DNA from 2 places in the Senegalia sp. (in: firmicutes) genome. Region 2 is predicted to be linked to the other one. Evidence: a T-box and tRNA genes for the amino acid it is inferred to sense, from the RefSeq annotation. Region 2 holds a T-box; the other holds one or more tRNA genes.
The links. The T-box of region 2 lies ahead of argS (arginine--tRNA ligase). A T-box ahead of a tRNA ligase gene usually reads a tRNA of that ligase, here a tRNA-Arg.

Region 1 (8,653 bases), on a different contig from region 2:
AAATACCCATACAAGAGATGGTGGATATACAGAAATAATCCCTCCATTTTTAGTAAATAGAGATAGTATGACAGGTACAGGACAATTACCTAAATTTGAAGATGATGCTTTTCATATTGAGTCAAAAGATTTATTTTTAGTACCTACAGCAGAAGTACCAGTTACAAATATCCATAGAGATGAAATATTAAATGAAGCTGATTTAACAATCAAATACACTGCTTATACTCCATGTTTTAGACAAGAAGCAGGCTCAGCAGGTAGGGACACAAGGGGACTTATAAGAAATCATCAATTTAATAAGGTAGAATTGGTTAAATTTTCAAACCCTAAAAATTCTTATGATGAATTAGAAAGTCTTACAAATGATGCAGAAAATATATTGAAAAAATTAAAACTTCCATATAGGGTAGTAGAACTTTGCACAGGAGATTTAGGTTTTTCTTCAGCTAAGACATATGATTTAGAAGTTTGGATGCCAAGTTATGATAGATATGTTGAAATATCTTCTTGCAGTAATTTTGAAGATTTTCAAGCTAGAAGAGCAAATATAAGATATAGAAATGAAGAAACTAAAAAATTAGAATATGTTCATACATTAAATGGCTCAGGACTTGCTTTAGGTAGGACTACAGCTGCAATTCTTGAAAATTATCAAAAAGAAGATGGAAGTATTGAAATCCCAGAAGTATTAAGAAACTATATGGGAGGCATAGAAAAAATAGAAAAGGCATAATATTTTAAGAGGGCTTAAGCCCTCTTAAAATATATCAGGGGTGATAATTTGAAAAAATCAAACAAAGTTTTAATATTATTTATTGTATTAGCAATAATCATTTCACTTATGGGATGTGCTAATAATCCATTAGAAAAAATGATTAAAAATGATAGCAAAGAAAATTCTAAAACATTAATTACAGATGATTACAATGATATGAATTTAGATTCAATAGATAAATATAATATAAAGGCAGAATTTTTTCCAGAGAAAAAAACTTATATTGCAAAACAAAATGTAAAATATATAAATAAAGAAAATACAGATTTAAATAAGGTGTATTTTCATATCTATCCTAATACTTTTAATAAAAGGGAAACAGCACCATTTTTATTTGATGATTTTGACTCAGCTTATCCAGATGGATTTGAAAAAGGATATATGGATATAGAAGAAGTAAAGGTAAATGGTAAAAAGATAAACTATAAATTAATAGGTAGGGGCAAGACAATTCTTAAAATAGATTTAAAAAATAAACTTAAAATAGGTAAAGCAATTGATATAGATATGAAATACAAGGTAAAACTACCTCCAGCACAAGATAGATTTGGTTATGGAGATAAAACATTTAATTTTGGTAATTGGTATCCTATAGCAGCTGTATATGATGAAGATGGATGGAATTTAGATCCTTATCATAGTATTGGAGACCCCTTTTATAGTGATGTAAGTAATTATAATATAGAAATAAGTGCTCCAAAGGATTTTGAAATAGCAAGTAGTGGTAATATTTTAAAAGAAAAAATAAAGAAAGATAAAAAAGTATGGAATATAGAAGCAAAATTAATGCGTGACTTTGCCTGGGTTGCTAGTAGTTATTTTGAAAAGATTGTAAAAAATTATGGTGATACTGATATTAAATTATATTTTTTAGATGATGTAAGTGAAGATGTAAAAAATAAGGCTATAAATTTTTCTCGTGATAGCTTAAAACATTTTAATAATAAATTTGGTAAATACCCATATGGACAATTATCTGTAGTTCAGACTAGTTTTCCAAGTGGAATGGAGTATCCGGGTATTGTATATATAGGAGATAACTATTATAATAAAAATAGTATTGGTAGTTTAGAACTTGTAATAGTACATGAAATAGCTCATCAATGGTGGTATGGTATCATAGGAAATGATGAGATAGATGAAGCATGGTTAGATGAATCACTTGCAACATATTCAGAATATATTTATGCATATGAAGAATATGGGGAAAAAGTAGCAGGGGATTATTATAAAAATAATATAGAAAATAATTATGAATTACAAAAGGAATATATGGATGATACAAAGGTATTAAAGTCCCTTTCAGAATTCAAAGGATGGCATGATTACGGACCTTTAGTATATTCAAGAGGTGCTATGATGATATACGATATTGAAGACCAATTTGGAAGAGAGAAAGTATATGATATATTAAAAAAATATTTTGATGAATATAAATTTAAAAATGCTAATACAAATAATTTTTTAAAAATAGTCGGTGAAAAAACTAATAATAAATATAAAAATGCAGATGAATATTTAAATAAATAATATCCACAAGGGGGAAAAAATGAAAAGAACAATTATAATATGCCTTTTAATTTTAATATTATCTAGTCAATTTACTTATGCAGAATTAGGTGAAGGATTAAAAGGTTCAATGCTTAGTGATTTTGAAACAGGAGAAATATTATATGAAAAAAATATTGATGAAAAATTAAACATAGCAAGTATTACAAAACTTATGACCTATGCAGTTACTAAGGATGCCTTAAAGGAAGGAAAGGTGCATTTATCTGACATTGTAACCATAGGGGAAAATCCACCCAAAGAATACGGCTCTACCTTTTATTTAAATAAGGGAGATATGTTGCCACTTGAAGTACTTATAGAATCTATCCTCATAGTTTCAGCAAATGATTCATGTGTTGCTATAGCAGAACATATTGCAGGAAGTGAAGCTGAATTTGTGAAACTAATGAATGAAAAGGCAAAAGAGTTAGGGCTTGAAAATTCTATATTTTATAATCCCAATGGCCTTCCAGAAGCAGATAAAAGAGAAAATACCATGACTATAAGAGAAATTAATAAATTAGCAAGATATATATTATATCAATATCCTGAAATACTTGAAGTAACTGATAAGGAATATATGGAAATAAGTCCACGTAAATATAAAGAAAACACTAATCCATTGTTAAAAGAAATGCCACTAGTTGATGGAATGAAGACAGGAGAAACAAATGCTGCAGGATTATGTTTAGTATCAAGTATAAAGTTACCTAAAGATGAAAATAGGGATAAGGAAATGAGACTTATAGCTATTACTATGGGTGCTGAAGATAAAAAAACCAGAAAAGAAAAAAGTGAAGAATTACTTAAATATGGAATAAAAAACTTCAAACAAAAAGAAATAATCCTAAAAGATAAAGGTTTAAATATAAAGCTTAATAAAGCCAAAAACCAAAATGTGAAATTAGTGCCAGAATATAATAATTACACCATGATAAAAAATAAAGATAAAATTAAAACCAAAGTAATAGTAGATGATAAATTAAAATTGCCTATAAAAAAAGGAGAAAAAGCTGCTTTATTAGAAGTTTATGAAAATGATAAATTAAAATATAAATTAGACTTATTTGCAAGTAAAGATATAGAAAAAGCAAATATCTTTAAAAGAATATATAGAACACTTTTTGGATGGATTTAAAGCCTAGTCATATTGACAGTATTAGTAAATTAATATATAATAATTAGAGGCTTTAAATCAAGCTCCCGTAGCTCAGTAGGATAGAGCAACGCCCTCCTAAGGCGTGGGCCAGAGGTTCGATTCCTCTCGGGAGCACCAAACTTGATTAAAATAAATAGAAAAGAGCACTTTGGTAATCCAAGGTGCTCTTATTGTGATTAGGAGAATAAATTTGAATAATTATTTTATGAGAAAAGCACTTGCAGAAGCAGAGATTGCATATGAATTAGGAGAAGTTCCTATAGGATGTGTAATAGTAAAGAATGGCAAAATAATAGCAAGTAGCTATAATTTAAAAGAAGAATATAAAGATGCAACAGCCCATGCAGAAATACTTGCTATTAGCGAGGCTTCGATAAACTTAGATGAATGGAGACTTAGTGGGTGTACAATGTATGTTACAATAGAGCCTTGTGTCATGTGTGCAGGTGCAATTGTCAATTCCAGAATAGATAAACTTGTTATAGGATCAATGGATGAAAAATATGGTGCATGTGGTTCAGTTTTAAATATAGTAGAAAATGATAAATTAAACCATAAGGTAGATGTAATATCTGGAATAATGCAAGAGGAATGTTCAAGTATTATGAAAGATTTCTTTAAGGATTTAAGAAATAAAAACAAAAGAAATGGAGAGAGATAAATATGCAATATAAAGCTATAATATCTGATTTAGATGGTACACTTTTAAATGAAGAACACAAAATAAGTGACTATACTAAAAGAACAATAAAAAAAGTTATAGATAAGGGCGTTAAATTTTTTATTGCAACAGGTAGACATCATGAAGATATTGATTTTGTAAGAAATGGACTCAATTTAGATTCTATATTTATAACATCAAATGGATGTAGGATTCATGATGGGAGTAAAAACAAATTAATAGGCCATGATATAGATGAAGATATAATAAAAGGGTTAATTAATTTAGATATAGATGAAGATATACACAAAAATATATATATGGAAAATGAGTGGTATATTGAAAAAGAGAATGATTATTTAGATGATTTTGTAAAAGACTCTCCCTTTATTTATGAGATAATTGATTTTAAAGAATTAAAAAGTATAAAATCACCTAAAGTTTTCTTTTTAGCTTTAGAACATGAAAAACTAGTTGATTTAAAGGAAAAAATAGAAAAATTATATCCAGGACAATTAAATATAACTTTCTCACTTGAAACTTGTCTTGAAGTAATGCCAAAGGGCATATCAAAAGGATATGCTATAAAAGAAGTACTTAAAAAACATGATATAAAATTAGAAGAAACCATAGCTTTTGGTGATGGTCTAAATGATTTAGAGATGTTAAAGACTGTAGGTAAGGGATTTATAATGGGTAATGCTCATGATAAATTAATAAAAGAATTACCGAATAATGACATCATAAGTACCAATACACAAGAAGGACTTGCTAAGAAACTTGAAGAAATATTTCTATAATTAAAAGGATGATTATATGAAAGAAAAATTAAAGGAATTTGCAAAAGGGGTAGAGATAGAAAAATTAGCTATAGCTGATATTGGGCCATATATGGATTTAAAAGAAATACTTGTTAATAGAGAAGAAAAAGATCACCTTACAGGACTTGAAGGATCATCTATAGAAAAGAGGATAGATCCTACATTAACCATGAAAGATGCTAAATCTATTATAGTATGTCTTTTTCCATATAAGATGAAAACAAAAGAAAAATCTAATCTATCTAATTATACCTATTCTAAAGATTACCATGTAATAGTAAAAGAAAAATTAGAAACTATAGCTAATTTTTTAGATGAAAATATAGAAAATTTTAAATATGAATCATATGTGGATACAGGTCCTTTAGTAGATAGGTATATAGCTCATAGGGCTGGACTTGGATTTTATGGAATAAATGCACACCTAATAAATGATGATTATGGAACATATTTTTTCATAGGATATATTATAAATAATCATCCATTTAAAGCTGATAAAGCTATGGATAGAACTTGCTTTGAGTGTATGAAATGCAAAGAAAAATGTCCAGGAAATATTATACTTGGGAATTTTGATATCAATCCAAAAAGATGTAGATCATATATAAGTCAAAAAAAGAAAGATTTAGATGAATTAGATATAGATATAATTAAAAAAGATAATATATTATTTGGTTGTGATATATGTCAAAAAGTATGTCCCCACAATGGAGGAATAAAAGAAACTAATATTAAAGAATTTAAAGAAGATTTAATATATAAATTAGAATATGAAGAAATAAATGCTATGAGTAATAAAGCATTTAAAAGGAAATATGGAAACAGAGCCTTTGCTTGGCGTGGTAGAAAGCTTATAAAAAGAAATCATGAAATAATAAATGACATAGAAATAGAGGATTAATCCTCTATTATTTTTACTTTAAGCCTTTGAAGAGCTGGCCCTTCCATGATAGATCCATCAAAAGAAAATCGTGAACCATGACAAGGGCAATCCCATGACTTTTCAGCATTATTCCAAGAAAGTTCACAACCTAAATGAGTACAAGTAGTATCAACTATATAAGTTCTACCATCATTATGTTTGTAAAAACCAACTCTCCTACCATTTAAATTTACTACCTTGCCTTCTCCTGTAGCTACTTCTATATCTATATTTTCAGTTTTTAACTTTCCTTTTATAAACTCATATCCTACATTTAAATTTTCCTTTAAGAAAGTAGATAAACTTCCTTTAATATTAAATCTAGATGGATTAAACACTTCAGAATAAGGATTTTTTATATTGGTTATTAAATCAGTTAAAATCATAGCACTAGCAGTGGCATTTGTCATACCCCATTTTTTAAATCCTGTAGATAAAAATATATTTTCTGAATTTCTAGTTATCTTCCCTATAAAAGGTATATCATCAATTGGCATGCAGTCTTGAGTAGACCACCTATATGGAATATCTTCTATATCAAAATTTTCCTTGGCAAAATTTTTAAGATTTTCATAATGAACTTCTGTATCTTCACCTTGACCTGTCTTATGTCCATCTCCACCTATAAGCAACATTTTTCTGCCATTATAATCTTGATATCTAAGAGATCTTGTTGGCTTTTCTGCTGATATATACATGCCTTCTGGAAGATTATCTTTAATCAAAGCACCTAATATATATGATCTTTCGGTATAGATTCTAGAAAAATACAAAGCTCTGAAATTTTCTATAGGAAAATGTGTGGCTATTACTACTTTTTTTGCAGAAACTATATTTTCATTACTTGTAATAACCTTTACTATATCTCCATCTTGTATATCTATTACCTTTGTATTTTCAAAAATATAACTGCCATTACCATCTACTTCATCTGCTAATTCTAAAAGATATTTTCTTGGATGAAATTGTGCTTGATTTTCAAACTTAATAGCACCTTTCACATCAAAGGGTAAATCTAAGTTTTCTACAAAAGTAGAATTCATACCAAGTTTTTTACTAGCATCTACTTCATCTTTTATTTTTTTAATATATTCATCAGTAGTTGCATAGACATATGCAGGTAACTCTTTAAAGTCACAATCAATATTTTTTTCTTTTACTATATTTTTTATAAATTTAATAGCAGTTTCATTTGCATCTATATACTGCTTAGTCTTATTTTCCCCTACTTGATCAATAAGTTTCTTGTAAATAAGTCCATGTTGAGAAGTTATCTTAGCAGTGGTTCTTGCTGTGGTTCCTTCGAGTATATTATCTACTTCTAAAAGTGCTATATTTAGCCCTTTTTTCTTTAACATAAAGGCACTTGTAATACCTGAGATGCCTCCTCCAATTATACATACATCTACATCAATATTTTGATTAAGTGAAGGATAATTAGTCTTTTTTGTAGAATCTAACCAATAAGATAAAGGTTCATTTTTAAAATTTGTCATATAATCTCTCCTAATAGAATAGTAATATTAAATATTCCCATAAAAGAATATAAATATTAAAAAAAGTAATATTTTAAATATTTAAAATATGTTGACTATATAATATTAAAAGTATATCATAGAACTATAGACCTATTTAAAGAAAATATAGGGAGTGAAAATTATGAATAAAGATGCTCTTTCTAAAAAAGAAAGTAAATTTATTATATTTGATGATGAAGGTATATTACAATATCCAGATATAGATGAAAAATATGTTAAAGATATTGAAGATAATAAAGAGCAGATAAAAGAAGAATTAATTGATAAGAATATAGTTATAATTAGAGATCATATTATCAAGATAGAACAATTAGACTTGGATTTTAAAAATTATTTTTTTGTCAACTTTTATAATATGGAATCAGATAATTTTAGTGATCTCATAACACTTGCATATAAGGATAAAATAAGTGGATTGTACAATAGGAATTTATGGATTAAAATTTGTGAAGATACTATATGTCCTATTAATGCAGATAATTATTCAATGATTATAATAAAAATAGATTTAAATATAAATGATGATGATATAAAAATGATATCAAAAGCAATAAAGGATAATATTTCTTATATGGATATTGCAATTAGAAATGGAAATGAGTTTATCATAATATTACCAAATAAAAATGAAGATAATTCTACTGAAATATTACATAAGATAAAGAAAAGTATTAATCTCAATATAAAGTATAGAATAAGGGATATAAAAAACAAGAATAAATTTAGACATATCTATAAAGAAATAATAAAAGACATAGATGATAAAAAAAATAAAGGTAAGTATGAAGATTTTAAATTTATAAAAGAACATTTGATCAATATATCCAAAGTGGTAGAAAAAAATATAGAAGATAATAATATAAGAGAAAATATAAGAAATCAACTCATTGAAATAACAAATTTAATACATAAAGAGATAAATTAAAAAATGTAATTTAGAAAAAGTTAAGTAGGGTATATTATATTTAAGTCAAAATTTAAAAAAGGATGAGAATATGGATAAAAAATATAATAAACCTTCAAATGAAGAATTAAAAGAAAAACTTACAGATGAAGAATATAGAGTAACTCAAAAAAGTGCTACAGAAAGACCTTTTACTAGTGAATATAATGACTATGATAAAGAAGGTATTTATGTAGATATAGTTACAGGAGAGCCACTTTTTTCATCAAAAGACAAATATGATGCAGGTTGTGGCTGGCCTAGTTTTACTAAGCCTATT
Region 2 (8,653 bases):
TTTACTAAGTTCTTCAAATAATACCCCTCTATATAACATCATAAATGAAAAGATAACTTGACCTATTATAAAAGTTATAAGTCCTGCTAGTGAAAGATCTAACCCTAAACTAAAATTAATAGAAAATAAATCTAAAAATAATCTACCAGATAAGATATATAAAAGAACAATAAATATGGTGTTAGGTATAAACCATTCCAACCAATTTTCTTTTATAAATTCAAAAGCATAAGTAACAGTTTCCCAGGGATCATAGAATTTTTGATAAAGTGATTCAGGTAGTGCATTTAAAAGTAGAAATATGAGAATAGGTATTAGCATTGTAATAAAACTTCCAAGACTTCCAAGTATAGGTGAAAGAATCATACTATATAATACACTAGCTAACCAACCTATTAAAAGTACACTATATACCTTGCGAAGTAATGCTGTAAACCCTCTTTTAAAATCTTCTAAATCAAATTTGCCTACCCTTATTATATTTTGTAATAAATATAAATAATTTGATAACATAGATGCTGTTGCAAGTGCTAAAATTATACCACTCAATATTCTAAGAACACCCATAAATAAAGTGCTAATTACAAGGCTTAATACTATGTTTATTGCTATATATATAAATCCTGTAAGTATTAAACCCCAATTTTTCATTAATAATTCTGTACTCTTCTTAAAGGCATCCTTATTTAAATACCACAAATCTTTTAAAACAACCAACTATTTCACCTCTTTTAAAAATTCTTTAGTAATATCAGATACTTTGGATTTTGTAAAAACTTTACCTTTGCCCATATGTTCAAATATATAATATTTCTTTTCAAGTTTTATATCATTTTTATTAAAATCATTTGTTAATTTCAAAACATCAAATTTAAAACTTACTATAGAAATATCCCTTATCATTTTTTTTACAGGCATATTAATATATTGAGGTAAATATTTCCTTATATTTTTATCTTCCTTTAAAAAATCATGGCGTACACGTTTTATCATATCTTCATCATCTAACTTGATATAGTCAGGTAACTGTTTGTTATTATTAAATATATAATCGTATTTTAAAATCTCCATAAAAATTTGATTATCTTCTCCTATATTCTCTAAAAAATATTTATATAATATTTCATATAATTTCTTTAGACTATGAGATATTAGATGATACTCATTCTTTTCCCAATAACTTGCTAAATCTTCATAAAAATCAAATGGTGTAGCAAAATAATTTTTAATTATAAATTTTAATGTATTTCTAAAGTTTAGCTCATTACCATACTTTTCTACTAAATCTTCAATAACTTTAAGTTTTAATATATCTTTATATGATATAAATTTATTCTCCATAATTTCATAGGGAGGAGAATCTAAATATTTAAATTCATATTGTTCTTCCTTTGCTCTTAATTCAGATCCTTTTAATAATTTTAAAAAACCTAATTGTAATTTTTCTGCTTGTAAATTATATACATCATTAAAGGATTTTTTAAAGCTATTATAATCTTCATAAGGAAGTCCTACTATTAAATCAAGATGTTGATGAATATTTTTATAGTTATTTATTTTACCTACTACATATGATAATTTATTAAAATCTGTTGTTCTACCTATAGCTTCTATCGTCTTTTCATTTGTTGTTTGTACACCTATTTCAAATTGAAACATGCCTTCAGGTATATCTTTTAAAAAGCTTAGCATTTCTTCATCTAATAAATGTGCAGTAACTTCAAAATGAAAATTAATATTCTCTGGATTATTATCTATTATATAATTCATTATTTCCATTGAATACTCTTTATCTGTATTAAATGTTCTATCAACAAATTTAACTTGTTTAACTTTAGAATCTATAAGAAATTTCAGATCCTTTTTAACCCTATCTATTGAAAAAAATCTCACCCCATCAATAGTTGATGATAAGCAGAACTTGCAATTAAAAGGACATCCTCTTGAAGTTTCATAATATATTATTTTATTTTTAAATGAATCCATATTTTTAAAGGGAGAAGCTACCTTATCTAAATTCTCCATTAACATACGAGGTGAATTTATCTTTATCTCTTTATCATCCCTATATGATAGTCCAAGTATATTATTATATTTTTCATTATTTAAATATTCAATTATAAATTCTCTAAATGTTTCTTCTCCCTCTCCATAAATTATAAAATCTATAAAGGAATTGTCTTTCATTAAATTTTCTATATCAAAAGAAACTTCAGGTCCTCCTAGTATAATTTTTAAGTCAGGTTTAACTATTTTTAATTTCTTGCATATAGTAAGAGTTTCTTCTATTCCCCATATATATGTAGAAAATGCCAATACATCTATATCCTTTTTATAAATTTCTGATACTATAAAATCTACATTTTGATTTATCGTATATTCTTCAATTTCTATATTGATATTTAAATCACTTATATATTCTTTTAAATATCTTATAGAAAGAGAAGAATGTATGAATTTTGAATTAAGTGTTGTAATTAATAATTTCATTTTTTCACCTCTAGTTTATTATAATACTTTTTAACTTTAGCAGCAAATAACTATTTTTTATATCCCAATATATGAAAAAATTGTAGTTCTTGAATATAGTAATTTGCAAGTGAATAATTATATCTATCATAAGTATGGGCTGCAATGTATATATTTTCTATACTCCTTGGGCTTTTAATATCTACAATGACTAGGGAATGTTCAAATATAGAATCCGAATCAAAATTAAGTTGTACTATATCTCCTATTTCAACACTATCTATATTACTTACTTCTGCTATAGGTCCTCTTTCTTTATTGTTTGTTAAAAATTTTCTTAAATAATTTGCTGATGTCCATGCTGGGGCTCTATCATTGACATTATTATAGTACCATCCTTCCCACTTTTTATAATTCATGGGACATTCACCTGCATGTAAAACCTGAGAGATGAAATTAGTGCAATCGCCTCCCAATTCTTCAAAATTATAATATTTAGAATTTCTATCAAAAGCCCATTTTTTTGCATATTCTATTGCTTTTTGTCTGTTATATTTATATAATTTACTCATAGCTATCCCTCCTATTAAACTTTACTCTAAAAATATAGAATTATACCAAAAATTAAATAAATATTATCTATATTCCTTGTAAAAAAAGAAGGAATAATATACACTTTTGTAGAAAGATATAATATAGACTTATGAAAGGAGAAAGATTATGCAAGAATTTGAAAAAATATCTATAGCAGAAATACCTAAAAAAGACATGTTACTTATTTTAAAAGCCCTTGAATATACAGGAGAACATACAAATTCAGATGAATATTTATCTTTGAAAAATAGTATTATTAGTGAACTTAGTGAACTTGCAGATAGTTCTGAAGATGAATTTATAGATTATTTACAAAAATAAATATCACAACCCTAGGGTTGTGATATTTATTTTTGTAATTTATATAATCCTGATTTAGTAATTACTTCTATTACTTCTCTATCATTATCCATATATCTTTTTATTAATTTACTTTTATTAAGCAGGGGATGATTTATTATATCTCCTATTTTAAAATTAAATATATTAGGAAGTGTTGTTATTTCAACTTTCAAGTCTTCAAGGTTTATTCTTCCCTTCCTAAGTTTTATCAGATAATCAGATATTTTCTCTATAAATTCACTGTTCTTATATTCTAAACTTAGTAATTTTTCATTGTTTATACTAGAAATTCCAGATAAAAATAATTCATCTATACTTATATCTTTATTTCCATCTAATATAGTAAGCGATTTTATCAATATGTTTTTATTTGAAAATTCTTTCTCATTTAATAAGTTTATAAAGTGAATTTTTACTTTTTCAAAATCTATGGTAAAATTCCCACTATATTTTTCTATAGGTTTTTTATAATAAACACTATATTCTCTCAAAAACTCCTTCTGAGAAAAGTTTATTACTTCTTCCTTTAAACTTGATATTATATCTCCCAAATTTATTTCTTTTTTTATTACTATATCTAATAGTTTTCCTAATAATATCTGTTCCATTAAAACATATATATTACCCGTTAAAACTAATATTGATTTAATTATTTCCGCTCTTATATTTTCAAATTCCTCATTAGATAAAACTATTGGTATCAATATAGAATTAAAACTGCTTGATTTTAAAGTCCAATAATCAGCTATATCTAAATCTATAATTTCTAATGGGTTTAAAGTATAATAATCCTTTAAAAATTCTATTTCTTTTTTAAGCCGTTCAAGGTTTATAATGACACTATCACTTTCCTTTAGAGGAGTTAAAGATTTTATAGTGCTAATCATTAACTGTACCTTATATGATCTATAATCATTGTCTTCTTCATTTATTCTGTCAATTGCCCCGGCAGAATAAAGTATATTTTTTATATTTTCTTCAATCATAATTACCTCCTAAAACATCAATAGGTATATTATAACAAAAATTTATAGAGATACCTAGGTATCTCTATAAATTAATAGTATTTTGATATTACATCTTTTCAGGTGCCTCTACCCCTATAAGATAAAGACCAGTTTTTATAACATTTCTTGTAGATTTTACTAATAATAATCTAGCCTTTTTAAGTTCTTCATCATCTATTAATATAGGACATTCATGATAGAACTTATTAAATGCTTGAGCAATATCAACAATATGACGTGTAATAATTGCTGGCTCATATTTATCCATAGCATCTATTACTATTTGTTTGAAATCATGTAATAATCTAACTAAATTTACCGCTTCTTCATTTAAGAGTAAGGAATAATCTATATCAGCACTTACATCTATTTTTGCTTTATTTAATATACTACTTGCCCTAGCATGAGTATATTGAACATATGGACCAGTTTCTCCTTCAAATGACAATGTTTTTTCCCATGAAAAAGTATAATCTTTTATCCTGCTATTAGATAGCTCTTGAAATACTATAGCGCCTATTCCTATTTGTTTTGCAACTTCTTCTTTATTTTCTAAATTAGGATTTTTTTGCTCTATTATTTCTTTTGTTTTATCAACTGCCTTTTTTAAAACATCCTCTAAAAATACTACTCTACCTTTACGAGTACTCATTGTTCCATCTTCAAGTGATACCATGCCAAAGGGAACATGTACGCAATCTTTTGCCCATTTAAATCCCATTAATTCAACCATCTTCATCCATTGTTTAAAATGTAGTAATTGTTGTGAACCAACTACATATATATTTCTATAAAAATCATAGGTTTCTTTTCTATATAAAGCAGCTGCAACATCACGTGTTATATAAAGTGTAGATCCATCTCTTTTTTGTACAAGAGCAGGAGGCATACCATATTTTTCTAAATCTACTATTCTTGCACCTTGAGAATCTTCCAAAATCCCTTTTTCATTCATTATATCTATTACTCTAGGCATTTTATCAGAGTAAAAACTTTCCCCTGTAAAAGAATCATATTTTATATTTAACATATCATATACTCTGTTAAATTCCTTCAAACTTACATCTCTCATCCATTGCCACAATTCTTTAGCTTCACTATTATTTCCTTCTAATTTAAAGAACCACTCACGTGCTTTATCATCAAGTTCAGGATTTTTTTCTACTTCTTCATGAAACTTTATATATAGCTTTAAAAGTTCTGGTATTGGATTTTTTTCTATTACTTCTCTATCTCCCCAAGCTTTATATGCTACAATTAATTTACCAAATTGTGTTCCATAATCTCCTAAGTGATTTATAGCTATAGTATTAAACCCTAAAAAATCATATATTCTATAAATAGAATGCCCTATTACCGTACTTCTAATATGTCCTATGTGAAATGGTTTAGCTATATTAGGTGATGAAAATTCTACTATTACATTTCTATCTTCACCTATATTTGTAGCACCATATTTATCTTCTTTTTCAAATACTTCTTTTAATACAATTTCAGAAAATAACTCTTTGTTTATAAAAAAGTTTACATAAGCACCTTTATTTTCTATTTTTTCAAAATACTTATTATCACCAATCATTTTAACTATATCTTCTGCAATAACATTAGGAGACTTTCTAAATATTTTTGCCATCTTAAAACAAGGCATTGCATAATCTCCCATATCATAACTTGGTGGTGTTTCTACTAATTCTAATACTTCTTCTTTAGATATTTCTTCTACATTTTGATTTATAATTTCTGCTAATTTTTCTTTAAAATCTATCATAATATAACCTCCTAAATATTTTAAATTACTTTTATATACAACAAAAAACTCATCTCTATAAAAGAGACGAGTTTTACCCGTGTTACCACTCTAATTGACATAAAAATCCATGTCCACTCATACTATATTAACGGATTAACCGACTCATCTTACTTTTTTCAGATGGCTTCTCCAAGTCTCTATTCAAATATAAAAATGTATCAGTTTCCACCAATCCTGACTCTCTAAAACTATTTTTATATCCTACTATTCTCTTCATAGAATTTTCATATTAATTTCTATTAAATATATCATACTATTAGATACTATTCAAGTAAAATCTTATCAGTATTTTTGACACCATTTAAGATAGCTTTTTCCATAGTTCTAGCTGCAAGCATTCCAACAGCATTAATATCAGCCTTTATCTTACCCGTAGAGAGCGAAAATATAGTATCTCCATCAAAGGTAGAGTGGGATGGCCTTATAGCTCGTGCAAAACCATTATGTGCCATAGAAGCTATTTTATTCATCTGTGCTTTATCAAAAGTAGCATTTGTTATCACTGCCCCTATAGTAGTATTTTGTCCAAATAAGTTTTTTGCAAACTTATAATTCTTTATCATTTCATCTTCTGTATTTATAAACTCATTTTTCTTATTTATAAGCCCTGAAATTATCTTACCACTTTCATTATCAACTATATCTCCTAGAGCATTTACAGCTACTATAGATAATACTTTTAAATCATCTATCTGTATGCCATAAACTCCAATTCCACCTTTCATAGCACTTTTTAAGCCATATAACTTACCCACACTTGCTCCTATTCCCGCTCCGAATGAACCCTGCTTAAAATTATTTTCGTATGCATTTAAACATGCAGTGTAACCTAGTTTTTTATCTGGGCGTATTTTAGGATTTCCTAAATTCAAATCAAATAAAACAGCACCACAAACTATAGGTACTTTAGCTACTCCTGTATCAAAACCTATATTTTTCTCCTCCAGAAATTGCATAACTCCACTAGCACAATCAAGTCCATATGCACTGCCACCACTTAAAAATACAGAATGAATTTTTTCCATCATATTTTCTGGTTTAAGTAAATCTGTTTCACGGGTTCCAGGTGCTCCCCCTCTTACATCCACACCTGCTATGAAACCTTGTTCTGAAATTATTACAGTACATCCTGTAGGTCCATCTTCATATTCTGCATTTCCTATGAAAATATCTTCTATATCATTTATATTTATTTCTTTCATATATTTAACCTCACTTTAAATTAACAACTGTAACTCCAGTTCCACCTTCACCATATTTACCTATCCTGTATGAATCAATTAATTTGTGGTTTTTAAGTTGCTTTTTTATCCCTTCTCTTAATACTCCAGTACCCTTACCATGTATTATAGTAACTTGATTTAATCCAGACATATATACATCATCTAAATATTTATCTACATCAAGCATTGCTTCCTCTAAATTTTTACCCCTTAAATCAAGTTCTGTCTTAACCCTTTTTGACTTTGTTTTTATCATACCTCTTGTTCTTTCTTCTGTTTTTTCACTTACTTCATCTACTACTTTTTCAATATTATTTACATTGACATTTATTTTCATTATTCCAGCTTGTACAGTTAAATTTCCATCTTTATCTGGTTCTGTTACAACAGTTGCTATTTGGTTTAAACTTAAAAGTTTAATACTATCTCCAGGTTTTAGATTTTTGGGTGGTTTTTTATTGGTTTTTCCTAATATGTTTTCAGATAAACCATCACTTACTTTATCTAAATTACTTTTTAATTTATTTTTAGCATCTTGTATTTGTTTATTCTTTTCTTTTTCTATATCTGTAGATATATTTCTAAGTTCTTTAATTATATCATTAGCTTGTGATTTAGCATTTTCTAATATATCTCTTGCTTCAATTTTAGCATTTCTTAAAGCATCTTTTCTTATTCTATCAATTTTTTCTTGTTTTATTTCTAATTCATTTCTTAATTTTTCTATTTCTTTTTTTTCTCTTTCAGATCTTTCTTTATTTATTTCACTTGTATTTCTATCTTTTTCTATTTGTGATAATACATCTTCAAATTCTATATTTTCTTTAGATAATATCTCTTTAGACTTATTTATTATAATATCATTTAAACCAAGTCTTTTTGATATTTCAAAAGCATTAGATTTTCCAGGTATTCCTATGAGCAGTTTATAAGTGGGACTAAGTGTTTCTACATCAAATTCAACTGATGCATTTTCTATACCTTCAGTAGATATAGCATATAATTTAAGTTCACTATAGTGAGTTGTAGCTATAGTTTTTACATTTTTATCGTGAAGATAATCTAATATAGACATGGCAAGTGCTGCACCTTCTGTGGGGTCTGTACCTGCTCCAAGCTCATCAAATAGCACCAAACTATTTTCCTCTATATTTTCTATTATATTTACTATATTAGTCATATGAGATGAAAAGGTACTTAAGTTTTGT

Region 1: it has a tRNA-Arg gene. The T-box ahead of argS (arginine--tRNA ligase) is inferred to sense a tRNA for this amino acid. The anticodon was not compared.

Annotation. Positions count from the first base shown of each region.
Region 1 covers NZ_JBQCYD010000022.1:9,210-17,862, forward strand. The annotation lists gene serS (serine--tRNA ligase) at 1-736, shown strand, start outside; gene ACTHUW_RS07620 (M1 family metallopeptidase) at 785-2,308, shown strand; gene ACTHUW_RS07625 (D-alanyl-D-alanine carboxypeptidase family protein) at 2,328-3,467, shown strand; tRNA gene ACTHUW_RS07630 (tRNA-Arg) at 3,529-3,605, shown strand; gene tadA (tRNA adenosine(34) deaminase TadA) at 3,679-4,149, shown strand; gene ACTHUW_RS07640 (Cof-type HAD-IIB family hydrolase) at 4,152-4,949, shown strand; gene queG (tRNA epoxyqueuosine(34) reductase QueG) at 4,966-5,871, shown strand; gene ACTHUW_RS07650 (FAD-dependent oxidoreductase) at 5,868-7,388, opposite strand; gene ACTHUW_RS07655 (GGDEF domain-containing protein) at 7,552-8,355, shown strand; gene msrB (peptide-methionine (R)-S-oxide reductase MsrB) at 8,426-8,653, shown strand, end outside.
Region 2 covers NZ_JBQCYD010000036.1:2,257-10,909, forward strand. The annotation lists gene ACTHUW_RS09560 (hypothetical protein) at 1-717, opposite strand, end outside; gene ACTHUW_RS09565 (B12-binding domain-containing radical SAM protein) at 718-2,490, opposite strand; gene ACTHUW_RS09570 (amidase domain-containing protein) at 2,541-3,041, opposite strand; gene ACTHUW_RS09575 (hypothetical protein) at 3,190-3,384, shown strand; gene ACTHUW_RS09580 (hypothetical protein) at 3,411-4,391, opposite strand; gene argS (arginine--tRNA ligase) at 4,480-6,177, opposite strand; T-box leader at 6,240-6,448, opposite strand; gene ACTHUW_RS09590 (P1 family peptidase) at 6,486-7,424, opposite strand; gene ACTHUW_RS09595 (endonuclease MutS2) at 7,435-8,653, opposite strand, start outside.